Regions from separate parts of the Micromonospora sp. NPDC049282 genome, predicted to be linked through region 2. Evidence: riboswitches for the same ligand, from Rfam matches in the RefSeq annotation. Region 2 holds a riboswitch; each other region holds the start of a gene.
What was found. A riboswitch is a leader RNA that binds a small molecule or an ion and turns the genes downstream of it on or off. The one in region 2 is predicted to bind cyclic di-AMP.
Positions count from the first base shown of each region.

Region 1: it holds a riboswitch for cyclic di-AMP, as region 2 does, so the genes downstream of both, ACGFI2_RS28075 (coiled-coil domain-containing protein) here and ACGFI2_RS13775 (NlpC/P60 family protein) in region 2, are expected to answer to the same signal.
Region 3: it holds a riboswitch for cyclic di-AMP, as region 2 does, so the genes downstream of both, ACGFI2_RS07515 (coiled-coil domain-containing protein) here and ACGFI2_RS13775 (NlpC/P60 family protein) in region 2, are expected to answer to the same signal.
Region 4: it holds a riboswitch for cyclic di-AMP, as region 2 does, so the genes downstream of both, ACGFI2_RS04455 (transglycosylase family protein) here and ACGFI2_RS13775 (NlpC/P60 family protein) in region 2, are expected to answer to the same signal.

Region 1 is NZ_JBICSL010000025.1:11,372-18,895, reverse strand. It holds gene ACGFI2_RS28095 (hypothetical protein) at 1-26, opposite strand, end outside; gene ACGFI2_RS28090 (STAS domain-containing protein) at 457-816, shown strand; gene ACGFI2_RS28085 (SRPBCC family protein) at 957-1,409, shown strand; gene ACGFI2_RS28080 (hypothetical protein) at 1,419-1,895, opposite strand; gene ACGFI2_RS28075 (coiled-coil domain-containing protein) at 1,975-3,078, opposite strand; cyclic di-AMP (ydaO/yuaA leader) riboswitch at 3,083-3,213, opposite strand; gene ACGFI2_RS28070 (cation diffusion facilitator family transporter) at 3,358-4,272, opposite strand; gene ACGFI2_RS28065 (HelD family protein) at 4,349-6,466, opposite strand; gene ACGFI2_RS28060 (alpha/beta fold hydrolase) at 6,636-7,524, opposite strand, start outside.
Region 2 is NZ_JBICSL010000006.1:230,567-238,090, forward strand. It holds gene ACGFI2_RS13750 (hypothetical protein) at 208-552, shown strand; tRNA gene ACGFI2_RS13755 (tRNA-Gly) at 644-717, opposite strand; gene ACGFI2_RS13760 (zinc metalloprotease) at 919-1,899, shown strand; gene ACGFI2_RS13765 (pyridoxamine 5'-phosphate oxidase family protein) at 2,043-2,591, opposite strand; gene dcd (dCTP deaminase) at 2,670-3,248, shown strand; gene ACGFI2_RS13775 (NlpC/P60 family protein) at 3,320-4,297, opposite strand; cyclic di-AMP (ydaO/yuaA leader) riboswitch at 4,365-4,502, opposite strand; gene ACGFI2_RS13780 (N-acetylmuramoyl-L-alanine amidase) at 4,736-6,769, shown strand; gene ACGFI2_RS13785 (C40 family peptidase) at 6,836-7,524, opposite strand, start outside.
Region 3 is NZ_JBICSL010000003.1:211,291-218,814, reverse strand. It holds gene ACGFI2_RS07545 (heavy metal translocating P-type ATPase) at 1-1,895, opposite strand, end outside; gene ACGFI2_RS07540 (hypothetical protein) at 1,892-2,821, opposite strand; gene ACGFI2_RS07535 (heavy-metal-associated domain-containing protein) at 2,856-3,062, opposite strand; gene ACGFI2_RS07530 (metal-sensitive transcriptional regulator) at 3,142-3,441, shown strand; gene ACGFI2_RS07525 (SHOCT domain-containing protein) at 3,598-3,777, shown strand; gene ACGFI2_RS07520 (YibE/F family protein) at 3,959-5,251, shown strand; cyclic di-AMP (ydaO/yuaA leader) riboswitch at 5,405-5,535, shown strand; gene ACGFI2_RS07515 (coiled-coil domain-containing protein) at 5,540-6,565, shown strand; gene ACGFI2_RS07510 (carbonic anhydrase) at 6,630-7,274, opposite strand; gene ACGFI2_RS07505 (helix-turn-helix transcriptional regulator) at 7,445-7,524, shown strand, end outside.
Region 4 is NZ_JBICSL010000002.1:139,836-147,359, reverse strand. It holds gene htpG (molecular chaperone HtpG) at 1-1,425, shown strand, start outside; gene ACGFI2_RS04460 (LLM class flavin-dependent oxidoreductase) at 1,480-3,042, opposite strand; cyclic di-AMP (ydaO/yuaA leader) riboswitch at 3,235-3,407, shown strand; gene ACGFI2_RS04455 (transglycosylase family protein) at 3,406-4,044, shown strand; gene ACGFI2_RS04450 (YbaB/EbfC family DNA-binding protein) at 4,333-4,791, shown strand; gene ACGFI2_RS04445 (M4 family metallopeptidase) at 4,928-6,991, opposite strand; gene ACGFI2_RS04440 (transglycosylase domain-containing protein) at 7,349-7,524, opposite strand, start outside.

The DNA.
Region 1 (7,524 bases), on a different contig from region 2:
CGGTCCATCAGGCTGGATCCGAACATCGTTCTACCTCCTCGGGTGCCGAAGCCCGGCGGCCACTTCGGACTCCGGTGTTCATCCGGCGCGTCACGGTTCACTCCTGGTGGGCAGTGCCCCACCCACCCTCGTCCCAAACCCCACCCTCGCCCGGGGTGATCAGGGTAGGAACCGACAAATCACCCGAACGCGCCGAAGGGTGGGTGTTCCCAGTGGCGTGCGCGGGCCCGCTACCCTGGGTCGGCGGATCGGTCGGCCCGGCTCGGTCGTTCGGCTGGTCGCGGTCCGCGTCGAAGGGGAAATCGGAACCCGGAGGTCTGGATTGGGCTCGCCCAGGTGTGCCCAGTCCGCGAATTGCTCATCCCGGGGGGTGGCGACCGGGGCCGTTGGAGGAATACTCTCGGTCGCGGCCCGCGTACTGATGAGGCGCCCGTTGGGGCGAGTGGAGGTGCTCGCGTGAGCCTGTCGATCGTGAAGTCGTTGCGTCCGGGTGGTGTCGTGCAGATCGCTCCCCGAGGGGAGATCGACGTCGACACCGCGTACGAGGTCCGGGAAGCAATCGCCGAGGTGCTCGCCAAGGGACGCCCCGCCCGGATCGAGCTGAACATGCGGCTCGTCACGTTCATCGACTCGGTCGGCATCAGCGCCATGGTGGCCGGCTTCCAGACCTGTGAGGTCAGCGGCGTCAAGCTCGTGGTCACCGAGCCGAGCCGGTTCGTGCACCGGCAGCTCTGGGTGACCGGCCTGCTCGGCCTCTTCGGCGCGCCCGAGCCCTGGTTCGCCGACGACATCCCCGAGGTGCTCCCGGGCGCCTGAGGCGCGCGACCGCCGCCGAGCGTGGAGACCGGCGCCTGAGCGCCACCTCGGCCTCGCCGACCGGGGGACCTTCGACCCGTTGCCAGCCCGGCCCCGGTACGGGACGATCGTCCGGACCCACGACGGCGAGGGGGACCGGTTTGCAGAGCAGCGACAGCTTCAGCTACACCGTGCAGGCCCGGTGTCGCCGGGCGGACGCGGTAGCCCTGCTCGGCGACCTGAGCCGGCAGGGCGAGCTGCATCCGTTGATCGTGCGGGTCCGCCGGCTGCCGCCCCGGCCGGGCGCGCTGGCCAGCTACGCGATCACCGATCGGCTGGAGCTCGGTCCGCTGCACTTCCCGGTGACCTACCAGGCGGACGTGCTGATCGCCAACGAGGACGAGGTGGTCACCGTCGCCCGGCAGCAGCCGGCGACGACGGTGCGCAACCACACCCGGCTGCGCGACGAGCCCGACGGCGTGGTGCGGATCGACGTGGAGATCACCCTCACCGCGCCGGCGCCGCTGTTCGGCTACGCGTTCCGCCAGGCCCGGGCGGCCCACCTGGGCCTCGCCGCCCGCCTCGGCGCGACCCTGGAGGGTCGGCCGGCCTGACTCGGCGGGTCAGCCGGGCCGGCCCCGCCGCATTCGCCCCCACGGCTTGTACGTGGACAGCACGGTGGCGATCAGCAGGAGCGTGGTGGAGACGGCCGGCGGCACCACCAGGTCGACCCGCAGGTGCGCGTCGGCGGCCCCGGCGAGCGCGCCGAGGTGCCGGATCCGGGGGGTGAGCAGGAGCAGCACCAGACCGAGCATGACGGTGGTGAGCGCGAACTTCACCAGCACCCAGCGCCAGCGCAGCAGGCCCCACGGGGTGAGCAGCGCGCTCACGGTCCCGACCAGCCAGACCGCCACGCTCAGCGGCGCGAACAGCCAGGTGACCAGCAGCGCCGCCGCCGGGTAGACCACCTCGGGGTTGGCCCCGCGCAGCCCGGCCACGCCGAGCGCGAGCAGCGTCAGGTCGGTGCCGAGCCAGCCCAGCGAGGTGGTCAGGTGCGCGGTGAGCAGCGCCTTGCGGCCGGCGGGGGAGAGTCGTCTCATGCCCCGATCGTCGGCCGTCGCGCGGCCCGGGTCGTGGGCCGCGCGACGACATCCGGCGTACGTCGTGGGGCGTAGGGACTCAGTAGACCGACAGGTGCACGTGGTTGGTGTGGTCGCTGGACGGGTCGCCGTTGCCGCCGCTGTACGACTTCCAGCCGCTGCTGGGCAGCCAGATCCGCTTGAACCAGATCACGTAGAGCACGGCGAGCGGGTCGGCGTTGCGGATGAGGTAGGCCGACAGGTTGTTGCCGTACGTCTTGTCGCCGCCGCTGGCGACGCCGCCGAAGCCGTCCTTCTGCGCCGCGAAGTCGCAGGCCCGCCCCTTCGGGTGCTCGCCCGAGCCGCTGGGGCGGTGGCACGAGACGTACCGGGTGAAGCCGGCCGCCTTGGCCTGTTGCAACGCGTGCAGGGTGCGCGGGGTGATGCAGCCGCTGGCCGGCGTCGGGTCGTTGACGCTGCACGACTCCGCCGGCCACGAGCCGTCGGAGTTGCGCTTGGCCGGCTTCGCGTTCGCCGTGGACGTGCCCCCAGGGCTGCCGCCGCCGTCGCTGCTGCGGCTGCTGCCGCTGTCGGCGGCCGGCCGCCGGTTGGCGACCTCCAGTGCCCGCTCGGCCTGGTCCTTGCGCTTGGCCATCAGCGTGACCTGCTTGCGCTGTTCGCGGATCTCGCCGTCGAGCGCGGCGCGGGTGCGGATCGCCTCGTCCCGGGTCGTGATCAGGTCGCGCAGCGTCCGGTCCTCGTGCGCGGCGACCGTCTCCAGGGCCGCGGCCCGGTCCATGAAGCCTTCCGGGCTACGGCTGGCGAGCAGCGCGGCGGCGGTGCCCATCCGGCCGGTGCGGTACGCCACCTGGGCGATCTCGCCGACCTTGGCGTCGCGCTCGGCCAGCTCCACGTCGATCGTCCCGAGCCGGTCGTTGAGCTGCTTCTGCCGGGTAACCGAGTGGTTCAGCGCGGCCTTGGCGTCCAGCCAGCCCTTGCTGGCCGCGTCGAGCTGCTCGCGCAGCGTCGGGGTGCCGCCCTCGTCGTCGTCGCCGGGTGCGGCGGCGAGCAGGCCGGTCGGGTAGGTCGACCGCGCCGCCGAGGCGGGGGAGGCCGGCACGGTCGCGACGCCGAGGGCCAGCGTCGCGACGAGCAGGGCCGCCAACCGGGCGGCCGTCCGTCGTACAGGTGCCACTGTGGGCATTCAGGTGTCCTTCCGTCAGCCGCCGACCGGGTTAGCTGACGGGTTCGGGACGGAAGATCCCTACCGCTGACGCGGATGCACCCCACGTGCGTGGTTCCCCGGCTCGCCCTGCGGGCGATTAGGCGCCGGCCGCGCCCACGGGCGCCGGAGTGGCGCCCGGGGTGTGGCCGCGACCGAGCCTACCGGCGCTGCCCGGAGCCGGCTCCGCCGACCGGAGCCAGTTACCGGGCAAAACCGGCATATGCCAACAATAACCACACTGATTTAAGTCTGTCCTAATTACCACTCGCTCGGGCCGCAGGCCCCGGCTGACGCTCCGGGTTCGATCTGCAACGTGGCGTGGTCGATCGAGAAGTCCTCGTGCAGGGCGGCCCGGGCGGCGGCCAGCACGGTGGCGACCTCGGCGCCCGCGTCGACGGCCAGGTGCGCCGAGGCCACGTCCATGCCCGAGGTGAGCGTCCAGACGTGCAGGTCGTGCACCTCGGCCACGCCTGGCACGGCGGCCAGCCGGTCGTGCACCGCGGTCACCTGGAGGTGCTCCGGCGCGGCCTGCACCAGGATGCGCACCGCGGCCCGACCGAGCCGCCAGGTGCGCGGCAGGATGAACAGGCCGATCGCCACGGCGACCAGCGGGTCGGCCCACCACCAGTCGGTGCCGGCGATGACCAGCGCGGCGCCGATCACGCCCAGCGAGCCGAGCAGGTCGCCGAGCACCTCCAGGTACGCCCCGCGCAGGTTGATGCTCTCCTGCGCGCCGGCTCGCAGCAGCGCGAACGCGGCGATGTTGGCGAGCAGGCCGAGCGCGGCGACCACGAGCATCGGCCCGGCGAGCACCTCCGGCGGCTCGCCGAACCGGCGTACCGCCTCGATCAGGACGTAGATCGCGACGGCGCCGAGCAGCACCGCGTTGGCCAGCGCCGCGAGCACCTCGAGCCGGTAGAGCCCGAACGTGCGCTGCGGGTCGGTGCGGGCACGCCGGGTGGCGCTGATCGCCGCGAGCGCCATGCCGATGCCGAGCACGTCGGTGAACATGTGCCCGGCGTCGGAGAGCAGGGCGAGCGAGCCGGTCGTGAAGGCGGCCACCGCCTCGACCAGCATCAGCACGGTGAGCAGCGCGAAGGCGGCCCAGAGCCGCCCCCGGTGGCGGTGTGCCGCGTTGGCCACCGCCCCGCTGTGGTCATGACCTGCGCCCACGCACACACCCTCCGCCCCGTGCCTCGGCCGGAACCAATCTATGCTCACATCGCTATGTGTGCAAGTGAGCGTCTGGTCACGCCACCGGGTCGAGCGTGGTCAGGCGCTGGGTGGCCCGGGAGAGCGCCACGTAGAGCGTCCGGACCCCGGAGCCGGGATCGGCCCGGATCTCGCCCGGCGCGACCAGCACCACGCCGTCGTACTCCATGCCCTTGGCCTGCAGGCTGTTCACCACCTGGAGCCGGCCGGCGCCGATCCCGCCCAGCCAGCCGGCCACCTCGTCCCGGCGCGGCACCGGCGTGATCACGCCGACCGTGCCCTCCACCTCGGCCAGCAGCGCCCGGGCCGCCTCGACCGTGGCCGCGGGCAGCTCGGCCGCGGCCACGGTGCGCTGGACCGGCGGCACGCCGGTGGACCGCACCGCGTCCGGCAGCGCCAGATCCGGGTACAGCCGGCGGATCTCCGCCGCCGCCACGGCGAAGATCTCCGCCGAGTTGCGGTAGTTGGTGGTCAGCTCGTAGCGATGCCGGCGACGCTGCCCCAACGCCTGGTCCCGGGCCCGGTCCAGCTCCTGCGGATCGCCGGTCCAGGCGGTCTGCGCCGGATCGCCGACCACCGTCCAGGACGCCAGCCGGCCACGCCGCCCGACCATCCGCCACTGCATCGGCGAGACGTCCTGCGACTCGTCCACCACCACGTGGGCGTAGTCGCGGTAGTCCGCCGGACGCTCCCGGGCGGCGGCCCGCGCGGCGCGCTGCCGATCGGCGTACGTGCTCAGCTCGCGCACGCCGCCGGCGAGCTGGTACGGGTCCCGCTTCGGCCGCGCCCGCCGCACCGGCGTGCCGAGCAACGCGTCCAGCTCGTCCAGCAGGGCGATGTCGGCGACGGTCAGCCCGTCCGTGTCCAGCGTCCGGTACGCGTCGGTGAGCAGCCGGATCTCGGCCGAGGAGAGGACCCCGCCGGCGTACCGGCGCAGCCGCTCCGGCCGCGCCAACCAGCCCAGCACGTGGCGTGGGTGCAGCCGGGGCCACCAGGCCTTGAGGAACTCGCGGAACTCCGGCCGCTCGATGATCTCGTCCTCGAACGCGGGCTGCTCCGGCAGCCGGCCCACTCGCAGCGTGCGGGCCTGCGCGTAGAGCGCGGCGAGCACCGCGTCGAACGCCGCCCGGCGCACCTCGTTGCGGCGCGCGCCCCGGGCCAGCGTCCGGTCCCGCACCGTGTCCAGCGCCGGGCGGTCCAGCCGCAGCAGCTCGCCGCGGTAGAGCAGGCGCAGCTCCGCCGGGGAGTCCGGCACCGCGTCCCGGGCCGCGCGCTCCAGCACCCGGCGCATCCGCAGCGAACCCTTCACCGCCGCCACCTCCGACGGATCCGTCCGGGTCGCGGACAGGCCCGGGAAGAGGGAACCGAGCGAGTGCAGGGTGGCGGTCTCCTCGCCGAGCGAGGGCAGCACCGACGCGATGTACTCGACGAACACGCCGGACGGCCCGACCACCAGGATGCCGCCGCCGGCGTAGCGGGACCGATCGGAGTAGAGCAGGTACGCAGCCCGGTGCAGCGCCACCGCCGTCTTGCCGGTGCCGGGCCCGCCGGAGACGATCGTGACGCCGCTGCCGGGCGACCGGATCGCCTCGTCCTGCTCCCGCTGGATGGTGGCCACGATGTCGCGCATGCCCCGGCCGGTGGCCCGGGACAGCGTGGCCAGCAGCGCGCCGTCACCGACCACGGCCATGTCCGGCGGGGCGGCCTCCGGGTCCAGCAGGTCGTCCTCGATCCGGGTGACCTTCTCGGCGGTGGACTGGATCGTGCGCCGGCGCACCACGCCGCGCGGCTCGGCCGGTGTGGCCTGGTAGAACGCGGCGGCGGCCGGCGCCCGCCAGTCCACCACGAGCGTCTCGGCGTCGTCGGCGCGCACGCCGAGCCGGCCCACGTGCAGCACCTGCCCGGTACGCAGGTCCAGCCGGCCGAAGACCAGCCCCTCGTGTTCGGCGTCCAGCGCGTGCCGGCGCTGCGCGGCGTGGAAGACCATCGCGTCCCGCTCGACAAGCGCGCCGAAGGTGCCGACCCGGGCCAACTGGTAGCCCTCCCGCTCGGCGTCGGCCGCCGACCGGCGCAGTTCGGCCAGCCGGGCGTACACCCGGTCGAGGTGCCGCTGCTCGGCGGCGATCTCCCGGTCCAGCGTGGTCTGGTCGGTCAACGCGGTGCTCCTGTGGTCGGACGGCACGACGGGCTGAATGAGGGTACGGGCCGCCGGCAAGTCGGACGTCGGGGCCATGCCGCTGACCGGCGCACGCCGGTGCCGGTTGCCCGTTATCCGGCTGTTCCCACCCGTTTCCCGCCGCCCGCGGGGGCGGTCCGGGCGGCGGTCAGGCGGCCACCGGCTGCCCGGCCGCCGCGGCCGGGCCGGCGAGCACCCGGCTCAACACCCCGGCGACGGCGGCGCTCACCACCTCCGGGCGCTCCATCATCAGCATGTGGCCGGCACCCGGGCAGACGGTCAGTTCCGCGGTGGGCAGCGCCGCCGCGATGGACTCGGCACAGGGCGGCGGGGTCAGCCGGTCCCGGTCGCCGACCAGCGCGGCCGCCGGCAACCCGCCGAGAGCGGCCAGCGTCTCCAGCCGGTGCTGGGCGCCGATCGAGGCGCGGAACCCGCCGATCGAGCGGAGCGTGGCGCGGGCCACCGCCGAGGTGACCAGCCGGATGTCCGCCGGGTCGCAGCGGTCACCGAAGAGCATCCAGCGGATGCTGGGGCGCAACGCGCGCAGCAGCGCGTACGGCGGCCGCCAGCCGCCGCACCGGGCCAGCACCCCGGCCCCGGTGGTCTCGGCGAGGCGGATCAGCCGGGCGATCCGGGGCGAGAGCCCGTAGACGGTGTGCGTGTGCCCCTCCGCGGTGGTCGAGACGAAGACCAGGCCGGCGGTGCGGGCGGCGAACCGGCCCGGGTGGCGGTGCGCGTACTCCATCACCGTCATGCCGCCCATCGAGTGCCCGACCAGCACGACCGGGCCGGACGGGGCGAACTCGTCGACCACCGCGGCCAGGTCGTCGCCGAGCTGGGCCAGGGTCGCGTCGCGCCGGGTGAGGCAGCTCGACCGGCCGTGGCCGCGCGCGTCGTAGGCGACCACCCGCACCCGGTCGCCGAAGCGTTCCCGCAGGTCGGCGAGCTGTCGGTGCCAGCTGCGCCCGTCCAGCGTCCAGCCGTGCAACAGGACCACGGTGACCTCGGCGTCGACCGGCCCGCTCGCCGTGACGTGC
Region 2 (7,524 bases):
CCCCCTCGTCGCGCAGCTCCGTGGCGACGGTCAGGACGTACCCCTCGCCATACGGATCCACCGGGGGATGGACCACCCAACGAGGGCTGGTGCCACGACCCAGGACGCAGGGCTCCGCCATGCCCGAGAGTCTGCGGTGGCAGGCTCCCGACCGTCCACCGGATTCGCGGCCGGTGGCGGTAGCGAATGTGCGGGAGACTGGCAGGCGTGGAAATCACTTCCGGCGGTACCCCCGGACCGCGTCTCGCCGACCACCTGGCCGTCCTGGACAACAACGTATACGGCAGCCTCACCGATGCCCCGCCCGCACGGGAACTGGCCGAGATGTTCGTCCGGGCGGGCTGGCGCGCTCGCGCAAGTTCGTGGACCGACTACGAGGTCAAGCACGAGTGGGCGTGCATCGAGTTGATGGAGCCGCGCATCTTCAGCGGTGTCGTCGAGCCGTCCCGGACGGAGGAACTCGGGGCCGTGCTCGCCGGATTCGGCCTGCGCTACTCGATCGAGCTGTGGAGCGAGGACCGGACGACCCTGGTGCGGGAACTGACCGGCTGAGCCGTCAGCTCATGGTCGATCTCACCCGTGCCCACTGCGGGTAGCAGCGAGGCCCTGGCCGGGACTCTCATCCTGGGCAGGGCCTTCGTGCTGGAGCGGGTGACGGGAATCGAACCCGCACTGTCAGCTTGGGAAGCTGATGTTCTGCCATTGAACTACACCCGCGGGCGGCACCACTGTACCTGAGGTCACCACGCCCGTGCACCCAGGTACCTCCGCCGGAGCGGTCGGGCCGGTCGATCAAGCAATTTGCCCGCCGGCAACATATGGCCGTTCTCAAATTCGTCGATGGGATGTAACGTCTGCTCCACGTTTCCGACCCGGCGTGACACACCCCCGGTCACGTCGTAAGAAAGAGGTGGGCCCATGGGACTCCGTCCCAACCTGCTGACCCGGCGTACCGCCGGTGTCGCGACGTCGACTCTCGCGCTGCTGCTCAGCACCGCGGCCGTCGGCGTCGTCCCCGCTGCTTCGGCCTTCTCGGCCGCTCCGGCCGGCGTCTGCGCCGAGCCGGCCGACGCCCACGCCGACGCCCGCGTCGCCAAGGGCGGCAACGCCAAGCTCGACCCGAACGAGCTGACCGCCAAGCAGGTACGCGAACGCGAGGCCGACCTCGCCGCCGCGCAACGCGCCCGGGCCAGCTTCCGGACCGGCGCCGTCGCCCCGCTGGCGACCGTGACCATCCCGGTTGTCGTGCACGTCATTCAGAAGAGCAGCACCCGGGCCGGCGGCAACATCCCGGACTCGCTGATCAACCAGCAGATCAGCGTGCTCAACCAGTCGTACGCGGGCTCGACCGGCGGCGCGGCCACCGCGTTCTCGTTCCAGCTCACGAAGATCAACCGCGTGACCAACACGTCGTGGTACCCGATCGTGCAGGGCTCCTCGGCGGAGCGGTCGATGAAGACCTCGCTGCGCACGGGCGGCAAGAACACGCTCAACATGTACCTGGGTGAGCTGAGCGACGGCCTGCTCGGCTGGGCCACGTTCCCGAAGCAGACGCTGGACAAGATGGACGGCGTGGTCGTGCTCAACGAGTCGCTGCCCGGCGGCACGGCGACCAACTACAACCAGGGTGACACCGGTACCCACGAGATCGGCCACTGGCTGAACCTCTACCACACCTTCCAGGGCGGCTGCTCGGGCTCGGGTGACAGCGTCTCCGACACCCCGGCCGAGGCGTCCCCGGCCTACCAGTGCCCGACCGGCCGGGACACCTGCTCCACCACCGGCAAGGACCCGATCACCAACTTCATGGACTACACCTACGACTCCTGCATGTACCAGTTCACCGCCGGCCAGGCGAGCCGCATGCTCACCGCGTGGAACGCCTACCGCGCGGCCTGACCTGACGCACCACGCACGGTGCCGGCCCTGTCCTCGGACAGGGCCGGCACCTGTCGTTTCCGGGCCGGGCCAAGCGGGCGGCCTCGTCCGACCAGCCGGGCGGCGGCCTCGCGGCCCGGCCATCGGACGGCCTCTCGGCCCGGTCAGGCGGCCGGGCGGCGGGTGTCGAAGCCGTGCCGGCCGCGCCGCCCCTCCGCAACGAGCGGTTCGCGTCGAAGGGCCGGCGTGGCGCCCCGCGGGTCGAGCCAGAGCCGCACCTGCGGCCGACCGGCACCGGAACGGACCACCGGATCGCGCCGGGTCAGCATCGCCACGTCGACGGTGAACTCGAACAGCCGCCAGTCACCCCGTGGCACCGCCCGGCCGAGCCCGGCCAGCCGGGCCACCGTGGCCGGATCGACCACCGGGCGAGCCCGGCCCGCCACGTATGCCTCGTCGTCGCTCTCCTCCGGCGGGAAGGAGTGCAGCGCGAAGCGGCCGTCGCGTTCGAGGTCGCGCCGTTTCGGTGAGTCGATGACGAAGCACCAGAGCCCGTCGTCGGTGATCAGCGGGGAGACCGGGTGCACCCGGGGGCCCCCGTCGGCGCGGACCGTGGCGAGGTAGCCGAAGCCCGGCCCGTACTGCTGGATCAGAAGGCGGATCTCGGCGGCGAGGCGGGGCTCGTCGGCGGCGAATTCGGACCAGGAAGCCATGCGGACATTCTATCGAACAGGTGTACGAAGAAGTAGTCCGACACGCAGGTCACCGATAGCGGTCGCTATGGTGTTCCGATGCTGCTCTCCGACCGCGACCTGGTCTCCGAGATCAAGGCGGGCACGCTCGCGCTGGAGCCCTTCGAGCCCACGCTGGTGCAGCCGTCCAGCATCGACGTACGCCTGGACCGGCTGTTCCGGGTCTTCAACAACCACCTTTACACCCACATCGACCCGTCCGTGCAGCAGGACGACCTGACATCGATGGTGGAGGTTCCCGAGGGGCAGCCGTTCGTGCTGCACCCGGGCGAGTTCGTGCTCGCGTCCACACTCGAGGTGATCTCGCTGGGCGAGGAACTGGCCGGCCGACTGGAGGGCAAGTCGTCGCTGGGGCGACTCGGTCTGCTCACCCACTCCACCGCCGGCTTCATCGATCCGGGCTTCTCCGGCCACGTCACACTGGAGCTGTCCAACGTGGCCAACCTGCCGATCACGCTCTGGCCGGGCATGAAGATCGGTCAGTTGTGCATCTTCCGGCTCTCCTCGCCGGCCGAGCACCCGTACGGCTCGGCCGTCTACGGCTCGCGTTACCAGGGCCAGCGCGGCCCGACGCCGAGCCGGTCCTGGCAGAGCTGGCGCACCTGGCCGACCCGCTGACGCTCTCCGCCGCTGTTGAGCGGGGCCCCCTCCTATGCGGAATGCGTTGACAGGGGGCCCCTCCTTGCACCTCAGCCGGGGCGGCCGTAGCTGTTGATGTCGCCGTCGTCGACGCGCTTCATGGTGATGGGCTTGCCGGACTGGGAGGCGTGCACCACCCAGCCGTCGCCGACGTACATGCCCACGTGGTGCAGGTCGCCGTAGTAGAAGACCAGGTCACCGGCGCGCAACTCGGCGCGGCTGACCCGCCGCGTGACGTTGTGCTGCTGGCGGGCGTTGTGCGGCAGCGAGACACCGGCCTTGGCCCAGGCGGCCATGGTCAGGCCCGAGCAGTCGAAGTGGTCCGGGCCGGCGGCGCCCCAGACGTAGATCTTGCCGATCTGGGCGCAGGCGAACTTGACCGCCACCCCGGCCGCGCCGCCGGGATATCCGGCCGGGCAGGGGGCCGGCCGGAGCGGGCCGCCGCCACCGTTGCCGTACACCTTGAGCCGCAGTTTCTGGAGCTTGGCGATCTCGGCGTCGATCTGCTTCTTCTTCGCCGCGAGCTGCGCCTCGGTACGGCTCAGGTCGGCGACCATCGCGTCCAGCGGCTTCTTCTTCGCGGCCAGCTCGTCGCGCAGCTCGGCGATGTCGCGTACCTGCTCCTGCTGGTGGTGCGCGAAGCGGTCGAGCATCTCCAGACCGCTGACCAGCTCGCTCGGTGAGCGGCTGCCCAGCAGGGCGTTGACGGTGGAGAGGTTGTCACCCTTGTAGGCGTCGGCGGCGAGCCCGCCGACCTGCCCGAGCGCGGCGTCCACCCGGGCCTGGAGCGGGGCGATCTGCTTGCCGAGCGCGTCGGCCTGCCGGCGTCGCACGCCGAGCTGCTCGCGTACGGCGTTGACCTGCTCGATGACGGGTTCGAGCTTGTTCCAGTCGCGGTCGATCTGGGCCTCGATCTCGGCGACCGAGGGTTCGGCGCGGGCCGCCGTCGCGCCACCGGTCAGAACGACCGCGGCGCCGACCAGGGCGGCGAGTGTGGGGGTGAAGCGGGACCAGCGGGAACGCGGCACGACTGCGGACCGGTCCGTGGACCGGCTCGACGTCGGCCGCGGGGCATGGTGTGCCACCGGGCGTCCGTACTCCTTCGTCTGACCGCCTACCGGGTTAGCTGACGGGTTCGGGCGGGAAGGGAGCCGCCCTACCGCAGTGACTGCGGATTCACCCCAGGTACCTGGGTCCCCGGTTCGCCCGTGGGCGACTCGGCGGTGTCGGACCGTCACCGCCCGGGTTGGACGATGAAACTGGCGGCCGACGATTGACCAGAGTAGGGACCTCTGTTATCGATCCGCAACCCGAACGGCAGTGACACTCCGTACCGGATGTGCCGGTCGGACGCGAATGAAGCTTTCTTTCACATCAGATTACCCACCGGAAAGGCATTGACCCTCCCGGGCCAACGGAGTGAGGGTGGGGGACGCAGTGACCCCCATCCCTGTCCAGGAGGTTCGATGCACCTCTCACCCCCGCCCTCGGGCGGACGGATACTGCTCGCCGCCGCCGTGGCGACCGCCGCCGCGCTGGCGACCACCGGCCCGGTGACCGCCGCGCCACAGGCCGCCCCACCCGCCGGAGACCGGCAGCAGCAGTACGCCGCCGCGGCGGCCGAGTACGGCGTGCCGCAGAACGTGCTGCTCGGGGTCTCCTACCTGGAGTCCCGCTGGGATGCCCACCCGGGCCAGCCCAGCACCAGCGGCGGCTACGGCCCGATGCACCTGACCGACGCCACGCACGTGCTCGCCACGCCGGGCAGCGCGCACGTCGACGAGGACGAGGACCCGCGCGGCGACGACTCACGCCCGCTCACCCTCGACCCGGCCACCGCCGCCGCGCCGGCCCGGGAGACACCACTCCCGACGGCCTCGCTACAGACGCTCGACGCCGCCGCGACGCTCACCGGGCTCGACGCGCAGAAGCTGCGCACCGACCCGGCCGCGAACATCCGTGGTGGCGCGGCGCTGCTCGCCTCGTACCAGAAGGCACTGGGCGGGCCGGTCGGCGCCGGCAGCGACCCGGCGGCCTGGTACGGCGCGGTGGCCCGCTACTCCGGCGCGGACACCTCCGACGCGGCGGCCGCCTTCGCCGACGAGGTCTACGACCAGCTCGGCCAGGGCGCGACCCGCACCACCGACGACGGGCAGCGGGTCACGCTGGCCGCCACCGCCGCGCGCCCGGACCGCGCCGGCCTGGCCCGGCTCGGGCTGCGCCACGCCGCGCGGCCGGACGGGCTGGAGTGCCCGGTGCGGCTGGCCTGCGAGTGGATCCCCGCGCCGTACGAGCAGCTCAGCGCGGACCCGGGCGACTACGGCAACCACGACCTGGGCAACCGGCCGAAGCAGCAGAAGATCGAGTACATCGTCATCCACGACACCGAGGGCTACTTCGACCCGAGCGTCGACCTGGTGAAGCGGGCCGACTACCTGGGCTGGCACTACACGCTGCGCTCGGTGGACGGTTACGTCGCCCAGCACATCAAGGCCAAGGATGTCGGCTGGCACGCCGGCAACTGGTACGTCAACGCCAAGTCCATCGGCCTGGAACACGAGGGCTTCGCCGGGCAGGGCACCTGGTACACCGAGGCGATGTACCGCAGCTCGGCGAAGCTGGTCCGGTACCTGGCGCAGAAGTTCGGCATCCCGATGGACCGGCAGCACATCATCGGCCACGACAACGTGCCCGGCACCACCGCCGGCACCGTCCGGGGCATGCACTGGGACCCGGGGCCCTACTGGGACTGGTCGCACTACTTCGACCTGATGAAGGCGCCGTTCCGGACCACCGGCACGTCGCGTACCGGGCTGGTCACCATCGACCCGGACTTCGCCACCAACCGGCCGGCGTTCGTCGGCTGCAACCAGCAGCCGCCGGGCGTGCCGACGCCCACCCCGCCGGCCGAGACCTGCCCGTCGCGCGGCTCCTCGGCGGTGATCCTGCGGAGCGCGCCGAGCGCGGACGCCCCGCTCGTCAACGACCTCGGGCTGCGCCCGGACGGCACGCCGGACACCATGTACATCTCGGACCACGGGGCCCGCGCCTCCGCCGGACAGACGTACGCGGTGGCCGGCCGGCAGGGTGACTGGACGGCGATCTGGTATCTCGGCCAGAAGGCGTGGTTCCACAACCCGGCCTCGGCGCCCACCGGGAAGTGGGCGACCGGCTTCGTGGTGACGCCGCGGCCCGGCAAGGCCACGATCCCGGTGTACGGCCGCGCCTACCCGGAGCAGGCCGCCTACCCGGACACCATCCCCTACCAGGCCATCTCCCCTCTCCAGTACACGCTCGCCGCCGGCCAGCGGTACGCGGTCGGCGGCGTGCTGCCGGGCGAGTACTACCGGGCCGTCTCGTTCGACGGCTCGGCCCCCGGTGACCAGACCGTGGTGCGGGGCGAGAACCGCTACGTGCAGGTCCAGTTCGGCCACCGGATCATGTTCGTGAACCTCGCCGACGTGCTGATCCTGCCGTCGCCGGTCGGCGCGCCGCGCTGACCCGGAACGGCGGAAGGCCCCCGGTCCAGGTGGACCGGGGGCCTTCTCCGTCGTGGCCGGCTCGGGTCAGCTGACCCGGATGAAGCCGGCGAGCGGTTGCGTGCTGATGCTCGACACCTGGACCGGTTTTCCGGTCCGGGGCGCGTGCACCATCACCCCGTTGCCGAGATAGAGCCCGACGTGGTGCAGGTCGCTGCCGAAGAAGACCAGGTCACCGGGTCTGGCCTCGGAGCGGGAGACCTTCCGGCCCTCGTTCCACTGGGCGCCGGTGAAGTGGGTGAGCGAGATGCCCGCCGCCTTGTAGGCGTACTGCGTCAGGCCGGAGCAGTCGAACGAGTTCGGGCCGGTGGCGCCCCACACGTACGGGTCGCCGACCTGGGCGCACGCCGTCTTGATCGCGGTACGCGCGGCGCTGCTCACCACGCCGTCGATGTTCGGGCAGCCGGCCGGGCGGATCGAGGTCACCGGCAGCATCGCGGTCAGCCGCTTGATCTCCGAGTCGATCTGCTTCTTCTGCGAGGCCAGCTGGGCCTCCTGCTTCTGCTCGGTCACGATCAGCGCGTCGAGCTTCTGCTTCTCCCGGTTGTACTTGTCGCGGGTCGCGAGCACACCGGCGATCTGCTTGCGCTGGTCGTCGGCAAGCCGGTCCAGCATGACGAGCTGCTCGGCAAGCGTGCCCGGCTTGGTGCTGACCAGCAGCGCGCCCATCTCCTGCGACGGGCCCCGCATGTAGTAGCGGGCGGCGATGTCGCCGA
Region 3 (7,524 bases), on a different contig from region 2:
AGCCGCTCGACCACCTCCACCTTGTCGGCCGGCAGCACCTCGGCGATCACCTCGTCGATGCCCACCTCGGCGGCGACCGCCTTCGCCACGGTGGCGTTGTCGCCGGTGAGCAGCACCGGGGTGAGCCCCAGGCCGCGCAGCCGGTCGACCGCCGCCCGGCTGGTCGGCTTCACCGGGTCGGCCACCGCGAGCACCCCACGGGCCCGCCCGTCCCAGCCGGCCAGGACCGCTGTGCGGCCGGCCGACTCCGCGCCGGTCGCGGCCCGCACGACCTCCTCGGGTACGTCGAGACCGCGCTCCCGCAGCAGCCGGAGGCGCCCGACCACCACGGTCCGGCCGTCGACCGTGCCGGTCACGCCCAGGCCCTCGGCGTTGGCGAAGTCGCCGACGGCGGGCGGCGTACCGGCCTCGGCCGCCGCCTCGGCGACCGCGCGGGCGATCGGGTGCTCGGAGGCCGCCTCCAGCGCGCCGGCCAACCGGAGCAGCTCGGCGGCGTCCTCGCCGGTCGCGGGCAGCACCTCGGCGAGCGCCATCCGACCGGTGGTGACGGTGCCCGTCTTGTCCAGCACCACGGTGTCGATCCGGCGGGTGGACTCCAGCACCTCCGGCCCCTTGATCAGCACGCCGAGCTGCGCGCCGCGTCCGGTGCCGACCAGCAGCGCGGTGGGTGTGGCCAGACCCAGCGCGCACGGGCAGGCGATGATCAGGACGGCCACGGCGGCGGTGAACGCGGCGGTCGGCCCGGCGCCGGTGCCGAGCCACCAGCCCAGCGTGGCGGCGGCCAGGGCGATCACGATCGGCACGAAGACGCCGGAGATCCGGTCGGCGAGCCGCTGCACCGCCGCCTTGCCGGTCTGCGCCTGCTCCACCAGCCGCGCCATCTGGGCGAGCTGGGTGTCCCCGCCGATCCGGGTGGCCCGGACCAGGAGCCGGCCGCCGGCGTTGACGGTGGCGCCCACCACGGCGTCGCCCGGCCCCACCTCGACCGGCACCGACTCGCCGGTGAGCATGCTGGCGTCGACCGCCGAGGTGCCCTCCTCGACCACGCCGTCGGTGGCGATCTTCTCCCCCGGCCGGACCACGAACCGGTCACCCACCGCGAGCTGGTCGACCGGGATCCGCACCTCCTGCCCGCCGCGCCGCACCGCCACGTCCTTCGCGCCCAGTTCGAGCAGGGCGCGCAGCGCGGAGCCGGCGGTGCGCTTGGCGCGGGCCTCGAAGTATCGGCCGGCCAGGATGAAGAGGGTGACGCCGGCGGCGGCCTCCAGGTAGATGTTGCCGGCGCCGTCGCCCCGGGTGATGTCGAACCGGAACGGGTGGGTCATCCCCGGCATCCCGGCGTCGCCGAGGAAGAGCGCCCAGAGCGACCAGCCGAACGCGGCCAGCGTGCCGAGCGACACAAGCGTGTCCATGGTCGCCGCGCCGTGTCGCAGGTTGACCAGCGCGGCCCGGTGGAACGGCAGCCCACCCCAGACCACCACCGGCGCGGCCAGGGTGAGCGACGCCCACTGCCAGTAGTCGAACTGCCAGGCCGGCACCATGGCCAGCAGGATCACCGGCAGGGTCAGCACGGCGGAGACCCACAACCGGGTACGCGCGCCGCGCAGCTCGTCCACCGGCTCGCCGGCCACGGCCGCCCGGTCACGCGCGGGCGGGGGCGGCACCTCGGCCGTGTAGCCGGTCTTCTCCACGGTGGCGATCAGGTCGTCCGGCGCGATCTCGTCGGCGTACCGGACGGTGGCCTTCTCGGTGGCGTAGTTCACCGTGGCCTCGACGCCGTCCATCCGGTTGAGCTTCTTCTCGATCCGGGCCGCGCAGGAAGCGCAGGTCATGCCGCCGATCTTGAGTTCGATCAGGTTCGGCGCGGTCGGCAGCGTCTTGCCCGTGGTGGTCATCGCGGCACCTCCCCGGTCGGGTCGCCGGCCACGACGGTGAACTCGGCGGTGTGCACCGCGTCGCCGTGCCGGAAGTCCAGGTAGAGACGGTACGCCCCGGCCGAGGGCACCTCGGCCGCGAACGTGACCGCCGGTCCGGCCGGCGTCCGCCCGTCGCCGGGCGCACCCTCCGGGTGCACGTGCAGGTAGGCCAGGTCACCCTGGCGCAGCGCCACCAGGTGTCCGTACGCACCGAGGTAGGGCTGGAGGTCGGTGACCGGGCGGCCGTCCCGGCTGACCGAGAGCGTGAGCCGGCTGGTGCGGCCCGGCTCCGGCGTGCCGGTGAGCGTGACCGTGTAGCCGTCGACCGTGGTGCTGGTGGCCGGCGCCGGCAGCGGCCGGGCGGCCAGCGGGCCGGGGATGGTGACGTCGACGCCGAGGGTCAGCGCCTCCCCGCCGGTGGGGGTGAAGTCGGCGAACGCCCGCCACACGCCGGGTCCGGCGAGCGGCGAGGCGACCCGCCAGGTGCCGTCGTCGGCCAGCTCCGGGTGCACGTGCCGGAAGCCGGACAGGTCGCGCCGGGCGACGATCAGGTGCATGCGCTTGTCGTGGGCCACCTCGTAGCGGGTGACCGGCCGGCCGTCCGGGCCGGTGATCCGGAACGCGAACTGGCCGGTGGGGGCGGTGGTCGGCTGGAGCGTGTAGCCGCGCTCGGAGACGAGCAGCCCGCCGGGCAGGTGCGCGGCGTCGGCCGGGCCCTCGTCGCCGTGGCCGGCGGCGCCGGTCCCGTGGTCGGTGTCGGTGGTGTCGTGGTCGGTGTCGGTGGTGTCGTGGCTGGTCTCGGCGGCCGGGGCGACGGGACCGGCCAGGTGACCGATCCCGTACGCCCCGCCGAACACCGCCGCGAGGCCGAGGGCGAAGCCGCTCAGCTTCGTCGCCGTGTTCATGGTGCCTCCTGGAGATGTGCGATGCGTGGGCCGGTCACGCCTCGGCGAGGTCGTAGCCGGCCTCGTCCACGGCGGCGCGGACGGCGGCCGCGTCCAGCGGGCCCTGGCTGGTGACGGTGACCCGGCCGGTGGCCAGGTCGACCTGGACGTCGGTGACGCCCGGCAGCGCGGTCAGCTCGGTGCTGACGGCGTTGACGCAGTGGCCGCAGGTCATGCCGTTCACCTGGTAGGTGGTGTCCATCTCGCCCTCCGATCTGATACCCCCTGGGGGTACAAGCGGAACGTTACCATACCCCCGAGGGGTACGCTATCCTCGACGGATGACCACGCCGTCCACCCCGACCCGGGGCTACACCGCCAGCAAGGACCAGCTCCTCGCCCGGCTCCGTCGCGTCGAGGGCCAGGTCCGGGGCATCGAGAAGATGGTCGAGGACGACCGTTACTGCATCGACGTGCTGACGCAGATCTCGGCCATCCAGGCCGCGCTGGACAAGGTCGCCCTGGGCCTGCTCGACGGCCACGCCCGGCACTGCATGCACGAGGGCGCCGCCGAGGGCCGCGCCGACGAGATGGCCACCGAGATGATGGCCGCCGTCGGCCGCCTGATGAAGCGCGGCTGACCAGGACTTCCGACCCCGGAAATGGGCCGCGCGGCCCGGCCCGCCCGGCCGCTCGTGCACGTACCGTCGAGGTGACGGCCGGGTCGGCGCCGCGCCGACCCGCCCGAACGGACGGAGGGCGGCCGGATGATGTGGTCGGGCCCGATGATGGGTTGGATGTGGCTCTGGTCCCTGCTGGCGCTCGCGGCGCTCGCGGGGCTGGTCTGGCTGGTGGTCAGGCTGCCCGGGGTGGGCTCCGCGACGCCGGGTACGGCCCGGCGCATCCTCGACGAGCGGTACGCGCGCGGCGAGATCGACGAGGACGACTACCGGCGGCGGCGCGCCGGCCTGAGCTGACCGCCGGTCACCCCCGCCCGGGCGCGGCCGGCGGATGGGCTCCGCAGCGGCCTGCCGGGCGCCCCGGTCGGCGCTGGCTACCATGGCCCGGCGACGACCGGGCGTGGTCAGCACCGTCCGCGCCGGCCGGGGACCGACCGGGCCGGTGACCGGGTCGCGCCGTCGACAGTTGGGAGACGCCGTGGGCGCCGACCACACCCGTCCCGCCCCCGCGCCACCCCGGGTACGCCGGCTTCTCCTCGCGACCGTCGTGCCGCTCCTCGCGCTCACCGTGATCGCGGCGCTGGCGCTCTGGCCCCGGTCGGGACCGGAGCCGGCGGGCGGCGCGAACGTGCCACGTCACCAGGGCACCGTGACCCGGGTGGTGACCGAGCCCTGCCCGCCGACCCCGGAGGCGCCGGAGGGCGCCGACGGCCGCTGCGGCACCGTGACCGTCGCCGCGGAGCAGGGCCCGGACGCCGGCAGGCAGGTCGAGACGCCGATCCCCGCGGGGCCCGGCGCGCCACGGGTCGAGGTCGGCGACGAGGTGATCCTGGTCGAGCTGACCGACCCGGCCGACCCGACGGTGAAGACCTACAACATCGCCGAGCACCAACGCGGCACGCCGCTGGTCTGGTTGGTGGCGCTCTTCGCCGCCGCGATCGTCGCCTTCGGCCGCTGGCGCGGTCTGGCCGCGCTCGGCGGGCTGGCGGCCAGCTTCGCCATCCTGCTCGGCTTCGTGCTGCCCGGGATCGGCGCCGGCCGGTCCCCACTGCCGGTGGCGATCGTCGGCGCCGCACTCATCATGTTCGTGGTGCTCTACCTGACCCACGGGATCAGCGCGCAGACCTCCGTGGCGGTGCTCGGCACGCTCGGCAGCCTGGTGGTCACCGGCGTGCTCGGCACGCTGGCCACCGGAGCCACCCACCTGACCGGCTTCGGCAGCGAGGACGCCACCACGCTGTCCATGTTCCAGGGCGAGGTCGACCTGCACGGGCTGCTGCTGGCCGGCATCATCATCGGCTCGCTGGGCGTGCTGGACGACGTCACGGTCACCCAGGCGGCGACCGTCACCGAGCTGGCGCGCGCCAACCCCGACCTGTCCCGGCGGCAGCTCTACCGGGCGGCCACCCGGGTCGGCCGGGCGCACATCGCGTCGACCGTCAACACCATCGTGCTGGCGTACGCGGGCGCCTCGCTGCCGCTGCTGCTCCTGCTGGTCGCCGACTCCCGCCCGGTGAGCGAGATCCTCACCAGCGAGTTCCTCGCCCAGGAGATCGTCCGCAGCGCGGTCGCCACGCTCGGTCTGATCGCCGCCGTACCGATGACCACCGCGCTGGCCGCGGTCGTCACCACCGCCGGCCGGCCCGTGCCGGACGCCGCCCCGGCGTCGCCACCGCCCGCGTCCCGGCCTCCACAGGGGCGGGACGAGGCGCTGGAGGCGCTCGGCGGACGGCGGCCCGGCGACCCGGGGAGCACGGAGGCCGCATGGTGACACTCCGCAGCGTGACGGCCGACGTCAAACGCGATGCTGCTCACGCTGGGCAATGTCGAATTCTCGCGATTGGTCGCCTTCCGGACGTAGATCCCCGGTCGGGATCTCGGGTAACCTCGCCCCGGTCACCGCCGAAGGCGCGCACCGGCGCCTGCGGTGCCGCCGCCCAATCGCCTCCGGGCGAACCGGGGAACCAGGTACATGGGGTGAATCCGCGCGAGCGGTAGGGGCCGCTTCCGTCCCGAACCCGTCAGCTAACCCGGTCGGCGGTCGACGGAAGGGAACACTGTGACGGCACCCCTGCGCCGCTGGTCGACACCCGTGGTGGCCGTGCTCGCCGCGTTCGCCGTGCTGGTCGGGCCGACCCCGGCGACGGCCGCCCCGCACGCCGCCGCCCCCAAGCCCTCCGGGCACGGGGAGGACGGCGAACCGCCGCTCATCACCGAGGCGATCGACTCCGCCAACCGGTCCTACGTCCAGGCGAAGGCGAAGCTCGCCAAGTCTCAGGAGCGCCAGAAGCGGCTGACCGCCGAGAAGGCGGCGGCGGAGGCCGAGCTGGCGGCGCTCAGCCCGCAGGTCAACCAGATCGCCGCGCAGTCCTACCGGACCGGGCGAATGGGCGCGATGGCGATGCTGCTGGAGAGCCGGTCGCCCGACTCGTTCGTCGAACGCGCCAGCGCCCTGGACGAACTGAACCTCTACAACGCGCAGCGGCTCGCCGCCGTCAACGCCGCCAGGACCCGCGCCGAGCAGGCCAAGATCGCCGCCGACGCCGAGGTGCGCGAGCAGGAGAAGCAGACCAACGCGATGGCCCGCGAGCGGACCGAGGCGCAGAAGGCGCTGAAGCTGGTCGGCGGGCTGGGCTTCACCGGCGGCCTGGTCTCGGCCACCTCGCCGGTCGCCCGGGTCGGCCCCGGCCGCACCGCCGACGGCGGTTGGAAGTCGGAGTCGTGCAGCGAGAACGACCCGACCACCTCCGGCTGCGTCACGCCGCGCACGCTGCACGCGTACAAGGAGGTCAAGCGCGCCGGCTTCAGCCGCTTCGTGGGCTGTTACCGACCGGGCGGGCCGTGGGAGCACCCCAAGGGCAAGGCCTGTGACTGGTCGCTGCAGAACAGCGGCTTCGCGCCGTGGCACAACAACGACACCCGCCGGTACGGCAACGAGGTGGCCGCCTTCCTCATCCGCAACGCGGACCGGCTGGGCATCTACTACGTGATCTGGAACCGGCAGATCTGGTTCCCGGCGACCGGCTGGAGTTCCTACAGCGGACCCTCCAACCACACCGACCACGTGCACATGTCGCTGCTCTGACGCGACAGGCACACGAAGAAGGGGCCGCCCGAGGGCGGCCCCTTCTCGCGTGTCCGGGTGCGACTCAGCCGGCGAGCGCCGGGTCCGCCGGCGCGGCCGGCGCGGGCAGCGGGGTCGGGGACTGCGCCACCGTCCGCACCTCGCCGCCGCTGAGCCGGTACGACATGCCGACCACCGCGCACGCTCCACCGGCCACCCGCTCGGCGAGCACCGTCGAACGGGCCAGCAGGGTCTCCACGATCTGCGCGATGTGGACGTCGACGATGCCGTCGAGGTCCTCGACCCCCTGCCGGGCGGCACGGAGCAGGCTGGGCGAGACGGCGTCCACCACGGCGCCCAGGTGTCCGGCCGGGGCGGAGCCGGTGCGTACCGCCTCGCGGGCCGCCTGGACCGCGCCGCACGAATCGTGGCCGAGCACCACCACGAGCGGCGTGCCGAGCACGGTGACCCCGTACTCCACGCTGCCGAGCACCTCGGGGCCGGCGGTGTGCCCGGCGGTGCGCACCACGAACAGGTCACCGAGACCGCGGTCGAAGATGATCTCGGCGGCGAGCCGGGAGTCGGAGCAGCCGACGATCACCGCGAACGGGTGCTGGCCGTCCGCGACCGCCGTCCGCCGCCCGGCGTTCTGGTTCGGGTGCTGCGGCACACCGGTGACGAACCGGTAGTTACCGGCCCGCAGTTCGGCCAGTGCCTCGTCAGGGGTCATCGCTGCTCACCTCGTCCTCGCGCGGAACGACCAGGCCGGCTGGCGGGTGTCGGCCTCGCGACCCACAGTCACACGCGACCCAAGGCACGTCAAGATTTCGTGATACGCATTTCATACGTCACCGTCGCGGCTCACGCCGGCTCGGGACGCGGGCCGGGGAAAGCCATACGATGACCGCCATGGCGACCACACCAGGCGAGGACGGGAGCCGCCGCAACTGGACCTTCCTCACCAACCACGGGCACGTGCT
Region 4 (7,524 bases), on a different contig from region 2:
TCCAGCGGCGAGGGCACCTACTCGGTGCGGGAGGTCGAGGACGCGCCCCAGGGCACCTCGGTCACCCTGCACCTTAAGGCCGTCGACGCCGAGGACAACCTGCACGACTACGCCGACGAGCGGACCATCCGGGAGATCGTCAAGCGATACTCGGACTTCATCGCCTGGCCGATCCGGATGACCGTCGACAAGCCCGGCGAGGACGGCGCCAGCACCCGCGAGGAGCAGACGCTCAACTCGATGAAGGCGCTCTGGGCGCGCTCGCGGGACGAGGTGGACGAGGCCGAGTACAAGGAGTTCTACCGGCACGTCGCGCACGACTGGGCGGACCCGCTGGAGACCATCCACATGCGCGGCGAGGGCACCTTCGAGTACGAGGCGCTGCTCTTCCTGCCCTCGCACGCCCCGCTCGACCTGTTCTCCCCGCAGGGCCGCCGCGGCGTGCAGCTCTACGTCAAGCGCGTGTTCATCATGGACGACTGCGAGGCGTTGATCCCCAACTACCTGCGCTTCGTCAAGGGCGTGGTGGACGCGCACGACCTGTCGCTGAACATCTCCCGGGAGATCCTGCAGCAGGACCGGCAGATCCGGGCGGTGCGCCGGCGGCTGGTCAAGAAGGTGCTCGGCACGCTCAAGGACATGTCGGCCGAGTCGTACCGCACGTTCTGGACCGAGTTCGGGCCGGTGGTCAAGGAGGGTCTGCTGGAGGACCCGGACAACACCGAGGCGCTGCTCGACCTGGTCCGCGCCGCCTCCACCCACGACCCGGCCGAGCCGACCACGCTGCGCGGCTACGTCGAGCGGATGAAGGACGGCCAGACCGAGATCTACTACGCCACCGGCGAGAACCGGGCCACCATCGAGAACTCCCCGCACCTGGAGGCGTTCCGGGCCAAGGGCTTCGAGGTGCTGATCCTCACCGACCCGGTGGACGAGGTGTGGGTCGAGCGGGTCGGCGCGTACGACGGGAAGACGCTGCGCTCGGTGGCCAAGGGTCAGGTCGACCTGGAGACCGAGGAGGAGAAGGAGAAGGCCGAGGCCGAGCGGCAGGAGTACGCCGACCTGCTCACCTTCCTCGGCGGCGCGCTCACCGACAGCGTCAAGGAGGTGCGCCTGTCCACCCGGCTGACCACGTCGCCGGCCTGCGTGGTGGGCGACGCGCACGACATGACGCCGACGCTGGAGAAGATGTATCGGGCGATGGGTCAGGAGGTGCCCCGGGTCAAGCGGATCCTGGAGCTGAACCCGACCCATCCGCTGGTCACCGGCCTGCGCAAGGCCCACGGCGAGGGCGGCGACGCCGCCGCGCTGACCGAGACCGCCGAGCTGCTGTACGGCATGGCGCTGCTGGCCGAGGGTGGGGAGCTGGCCGACCCGGCCCGCTTCACCCGCATCCTCGCCGACCGTCTCGCCCGCAACCTCTAGATGCAAGGAGGGGCCTCTTCTTATCGCCTACGCGATAGGAGGGGCTCCCGCTTGTCACAGCTGGCCGGGGAAGAAGCCGTGTCGGGCCAGCGGCTCGACGATCTGGTGCTCCTCGTAGGACAGATGTGACAACAGGGTGTCGGTGAGCAGGTCCACCGCCTCCTGCAGGCCGGTGAAGTCGCCGGGGGAGCGGATCAGCTCCACCAGTGCCCGGTCGACGCTCTCCACTACCCCGTGGATCACCACGTGCTCCTGCTCGAGGCGGTCCAGCACCGGCGCCAGCCCGGCGTCGGAGCGGCGCAGGTGCGGGAAGATCGACGCGTCCTCCAGGCCGTGGTGCTGGGTCACCACCGTGCAGTACGCCGCGCAGTAGGCGCCCAGCGTCCAGTCGTTCTGCCGCATGGTCATCTCGTTCAGCGCGGCCCGGGCCCCGCCCGGCGACACCGCCCCGCGCCGGACCTGGTCGAGCAGGTCGCGCACCTGGGCCAGCTCCTGACGCAGGTGGTCGTGCACGTCCACCAGGTGCTGCCCGGCGGCCTGCCCCCGGGCGGGGTAGACCTGTCCGGCCGGTGGCGGCGGGGCGGTCGGTCGGGTCGTCTCGTCCCAGAGGCGGCGGGCGCTCAGCCGTACCCCCGGATCGGGGGTGGGGGTGACCGCGAGCGTGGTCGGGCCGCCGGCGGCGGCCTGCTCGTCGGCGACGGCCCGGGCGCCGCTGCCCGGCGTGGTGCGCTCGGCCGCGACCAGCTCCCGGACCGCCGGCGCCACCTCCTGGGCGAAGATCTGGAGGGCGCGCGGCTCGTCGCTGCCGAGGATGAACGTGGTGACGCCGTGCTCCAGGGTGAGGCCGGCCAGCTCCTCGACCCACCGCTCCGGCGGCCCGGCGAGGAAGCCGGTGGACGAGCGGGTGAACGTGCCGGTGACGTTGAGCATCCGGCGGATCGCGCCCGGATCGCGCCCGGCTGCCCGCGCGCCCTCGTCGACCAGCGCGTTGAGCGCCGGCAGGTCGTCCGGTCCCTTCGGCAGATACGCCAGCGACGGCAGCCAGCCGTCCGCGGCCCGCCCGACCAGCCGCAGCATGCGCGGCTTGTACGCGCCCACCCAGATGCCCACCGGGTGCGCCGGCGCCGGACCGCGCTTCGCCCCGACCACCCGGTAGTGCTCCCCGGGCACCCGGATCATGCCGCGCCGCTCGGTGTCCCAGACCTCGCGGATGACCTGGATCGCCTCGTCCAGCGCGTCGACCGCCGCGCCGGGGGAGAGCCGCCGCCCGCCGGTCGCCTCGATCGCGTCCCAGAACGCGCCCGCGCCCAACCCCAGTTCGACCCGGCCGCCGGTGAGCAGGTCCAGGCTGGCCACGCTGCGGGCCAGCACCACAGGTTGGCGCAGCGGCAGGTTGAGCACGTTGCCGGCCAGACCGATCCGGGCGGTGGCGGCGGCCACGTACGACATCAGCGTCCACGTGTCCAGAAAGCCCGGCTGGTACGGGTGGTCCTGGAAGGTGACCAGGTCGAGCCCGACCTGTTCGCAGAGCGTGGCCAGCGCCACCACCTGGTCGGGGCGACCGGCGGCGGGGGTGAGGAAGCCACCGAAGGTCAGCTCGTGTCCGTGGTCGGTCATCGCCCCGCTCCTTACGCGATCTTGCCGGTCCCGCCCCACGGTAGCCCCACCACCGGCCGGGTGATGGCGGACCCGACCACCGTGGACGCGGCGGTCGCACGGTAGCCCGGGCGGGTGAAGAACGTCCCAAGAAGCGGGCGATCGTCGGAAATCGTCCCTAGCCTCGGTTCCGTTCGCAGTCGCGGACACCACGGGCCGGTAACGCCTAATCCCGCCGCCGGCCCGGTGGTACCCGGACCTCGGGCGGGAGCGGGGGACCCACACGTTCCACGGTGCACGTCACCTCGGGGTGAAGCCGCCACCGGCGGCCGGGCTCCTCGGCCCGAACCCGACAGCTCACCTCGTCGGCGTGGAGGAATCCACATGTCAACCGCATACTCAGCCCGGCGCCGCCGTACCGTGATCGGCGCGCTCGTAGCCGGCGCCGCTACCGGCGCCGTGGCGCTGCTCGGGCCGGCCGCGCCGGCCGCCGCCGCGAGCCTGAACTGGGACGCCGTCGCCCGGTGCGAGTCGGGCGGCAACTGGCACATCAACACCGGCAACGGCTACTACGGCGGGCTCCAGTTCTCGCGCGGCACCTGGAACGGCCACGGCGGCCAGCGGTACGCCGCCCGCGCCGACCGGGCCAGCCGCTCCGAGCAGATCGCCGTCGCCGAGAGGGTCCTCGACGGGCAGGGCATCGGCGCCTGGCCGGTCTGCGGCAGGAAGGCCGGGTGGAGCGGCAGGAAGGCCGGGTCGAGCCGGACGCACGCCGGCAAGGAGTCGGGCTCCACCGCGTCCAGGAAGGCCCCGACCACGAAGAGGGCCACCTCGTCGGGCGGTGAGCGGCGCGGCGCGCCGGCCACCGGCGCCTACCTGGTGCGGCCCGGCGACACCCTGTCCGAGATCGCCGCGGCGAAGCACGTCGCCGGTGGGTGGCGCGCCCTGCACGCGTGTAACCGGGGCGTGGTCGGCGACGATCCCGGCCTGATCTTCCCGGGCCAGCGGCTGCGCCTGCGCTGATCCCCGGCTCCGGGCCGCCGTGTCGCGTCTGCGTCGCGTCCCGTCGGTCCGGTCGCGTGCTGCGGGTCCGGGTCGCGAGTCCTCGGGACCACGTCGCGCCGGCAGGCGACGCGAGCGCCCGGCCGGTCGTCCGGCCGGGCGTTCGCCCCCGCGCGACACGCCGGGAGTGGTGGGCGTCCGTCCTGCTCCCGGCGTCGGCGGCCGGCCTGGTGCGGCGGGTGACGAGGTTCCGTCGCCGCCTGTTGCTATGGTCACCAGACTCGGCTAAGACGTGAAGAAAGCGCGGATATGACCAACGATGCGTTCTCGGCCGCCGCGAGCCTCGACGAGCTGCTGACCCGCACGCAGCAGGCGCTGGCCGCGATGCGGTCCCGGGCCTGCGTGCTCGCCGACGGCGAGCCGGGCGAGCTGCTCCGGGCCGAGGGCGCGGCCGTCGGCGGCCGGGTCCGGGCGGTCGCCGTCCAGGGTGGCCGGTTGCACTCCGTCGTCGTCGACCCGGAGCTGGCCGGGTTGCCGCTGGAGGTTCTCTGCGGACACCTGGTCGACGCCGTCAACGACGCGCTGAGCGAGTTGGACGCGCAGGTCGGCGACTCCGCCCGGGCGGACACCGACGCGCTCGCCGCCCGCCTCGGCGGCCTGCCCGACCAGGCGGAGCTGTTCAGCCGGACGATGCACGAGGTGGCCGCGCGGATCCGCCGCGACCGCGTCGCCGCGTCCCGAACCGCCCGCTCCGCCCGCTCCGCCTGACCGCCCGCCAAGATGTAGATCTTGGTACGGAAGTCCCCTATGAGAGGCCGTTCCGTACCAGATCCCGCAAGCCGCGAGCCGGAGACGCGGAACGGCCGGCCGTCGGGAGGACGACGGCCGGCCGCTCGCGTCGGGGTCAGCTCAGCGTGACCGCCGTGTCGTCGACGACGAAGGACGTCTGCAGGGAGGCGTCCTCCACGCCGCTGAACGAGATGGTCGCCGTGGTGCCGGCCAGCGACGAGACGTCGAAGGACCGCTGCACGTAGCCGGTGGCCTTGTTCAGGTTGGAGTAGGTGGCCAGCGTGGTGCTGCCGGCCTTGACGGTCAGCTTGTCGTAGGCGGTGGAGGTGGTCGACTCCGCGCTGTCGATGTGCAGCCAGAAGCTGAGCGTCGCCCGGCAGCCGGCCGGGATGGTGACCGACTGGCTGAGCGTGTCGGTGTGCGAGGAGCCGTAGCCGTCGAGCCACGCCTTGTACGAGCCGCCGTGCGCCGCCTGGCCGCTGTCCGTGGTGATGACGCCGGACGAGACGGTCCAGCTCACGTTGCCCGACTCGAAGCCGGGGTTGGCCAGCTTGTTGCCGGAGCAGCCGCCGGACGGCGGGGTGGTCGTGGTGGTCGGCGTGGGCGTCGGCGTGCCGCCGGCGCAGGTCGGGTCACCGGACTGCGCCGGCACGCTGACCGCGTCCCAGGCCGCCTTGACCGTGTTGAACTCGGTGCAGCTTCCCGGGTAGAGGTTCTTCGCCGCCTGCAGCGTCCAGGTGCGGTACTTCAGGTACGACGAGGACGAGGTCTTCAGCAGCATCGCGTTGTACATGATCTTGATGGCCTTCTGGATGCCCAGGCCGGTCACGCTGCTGCTGTTGCAGGTGGAGCTGGACGGCTGCCCGTTGGTGGGGCTGCTGCCGTTGGCCAGCAGGTAGAACCAGTGGTTGCCCGGGCCGGCGGAGGCGTGCACCTCGCCACCCGGGACGCTGCTGGAGTAGCAGTTCGGGTCGCCGAGCGCGGACGGGTTGTACATGTTGCGGATCGGGCCGGAGCCGACCAGGTTGATCTTCTCGCCGACCAGGAAGTCCGGCGCGTCGTAGCTGGACGGCTCGTTGGCGAACCACTCGGTGGCCGCGCCGAACGTGTCCGCCACGAACTCCTGGGTGCCGCCGCCGGAGATGCCGCCCGGGGTGTTGTCGTCGATGCCGTGGCCGATCTCGTGCGCCACCACGTCGAGCGAGCCGATCCACTGGCCGGCGGTGTTCTTGCCGATCTGCACCTGGCTGCCGTCGTAGTAGGCGTTCTGGTCGTTGAGGCCCACCCGGATCGGCCAGTAGCCGCCGTTGCCGTTGGCGCCGTTGCGGCCCAGCCACTGGTTGAGCATCTTGTGCTCGGTCTGCGCGCTGAACAGCGCGTCGACGCAGCCGGTCTCCTTGTTGGTGGCGGTGCCGTTGCCCCAGGCGTCGTCGGTGCCGCTGAACGTGGTGTTGTTCGCGGCGTCCTGGCAGCTGAGGTTGGTGACGGTCGGGTCCTTCATGGTGTAGGTGCTGCCCGACTGGGTGGTGTTCAACGTGAGCGGGGCCGGGCCGTTCCAGGCGCCGGTGCCGGTGCCGTTGACGATGTGCTCCTGCTTACGCAGCACCGCCCCGGTGTGGGCGTCCACGTCGACGGTGAGCCGGCTGGGGCCGTCGGCGTCGGTGCCGCGCACCGTGGTCTCCCAGGCCAGCGCCGACCCGGCGCCGAGCGTGTAGACGACGAGCGTGGTGCCCTCGACGGAACTGACGGTCTTGAGCTGGGCGCGCGCCGTCTTCGCGGCGGCGGCCGAGGTCAGCCTGGGGGTGGTGGCGAGGGCGCCGATGGGCCGCTGCTGCGCGACGGAGGCGTACTTGAGGTTGCCGGCGGAGTCGGTGGCGAGCACGAAGTCACCGCCGACCACCCGCAGTCCTTTGTAGGTGCGCTCGTAGGGCACGTACTGGGTGCCCTCCGAGGAGATGACCGGCTTCTGCACGAACGCGTCGTCGGAACCGGCCTGCAGGTAGGCGGGACGGTTCGCGACCAGCGCGCGGGTCGAGTCGGCGGCCGCCGCGCGGGCCTGGGCGGGGTTGGGGGCGGCGGGCCCGGGTGGCGCGGCCTGCACGGCCGCGGCGGTGCCGGCGGCGATCACGCCGGCCGCGGCCGCGCCGGTGAGCGCGGCGAGGCGAGGTGAGAGCTTCAAGAGGGTTCGCTCCTGTTCTTGGGCGCGCCGCACGGAGCCCGGTGGGGTCGGGCGGCGCGATGGTGCGAGGCAGGGTGACGGCCGGTCACCGGAGCTGCCGGCGTGGCTCCGGGTCGACAGATCGACCGTCCGAGCCGCCGGGGGTCGACGACTCGCTGGTGCACGATCACACGCCGTCGGAGCCGTGAGCAATGGGTGACCCGGGCAACCGACTGTCGCCGGACACCCCGCCGTCACCCCGAATTCAGGAAGCCATGATCTTCAATAGCCCCTGATCAGGGTGAACATTGTCGGCAGCGGACGGCAGCGTGCCCGATCTGCGTGCATTGCCGCGGTGTGCGGGTGGTGCACAGAGGTTCAGCGCGGTCCCCGGGTCCGCGTCGGCGGCCCGGTGGGCAACGTGGTCAGCGAGGGCGACAGGGTCGGGCGCGGAGTGGGCCGCCGGGTCGGACCGGGGCTCGGACTCGACGAGGTCGGGCTCGGCGACGGCGACGCGGACGGGCTCGGCGCCGAGGTGGTCGCCGGCGGCGCGG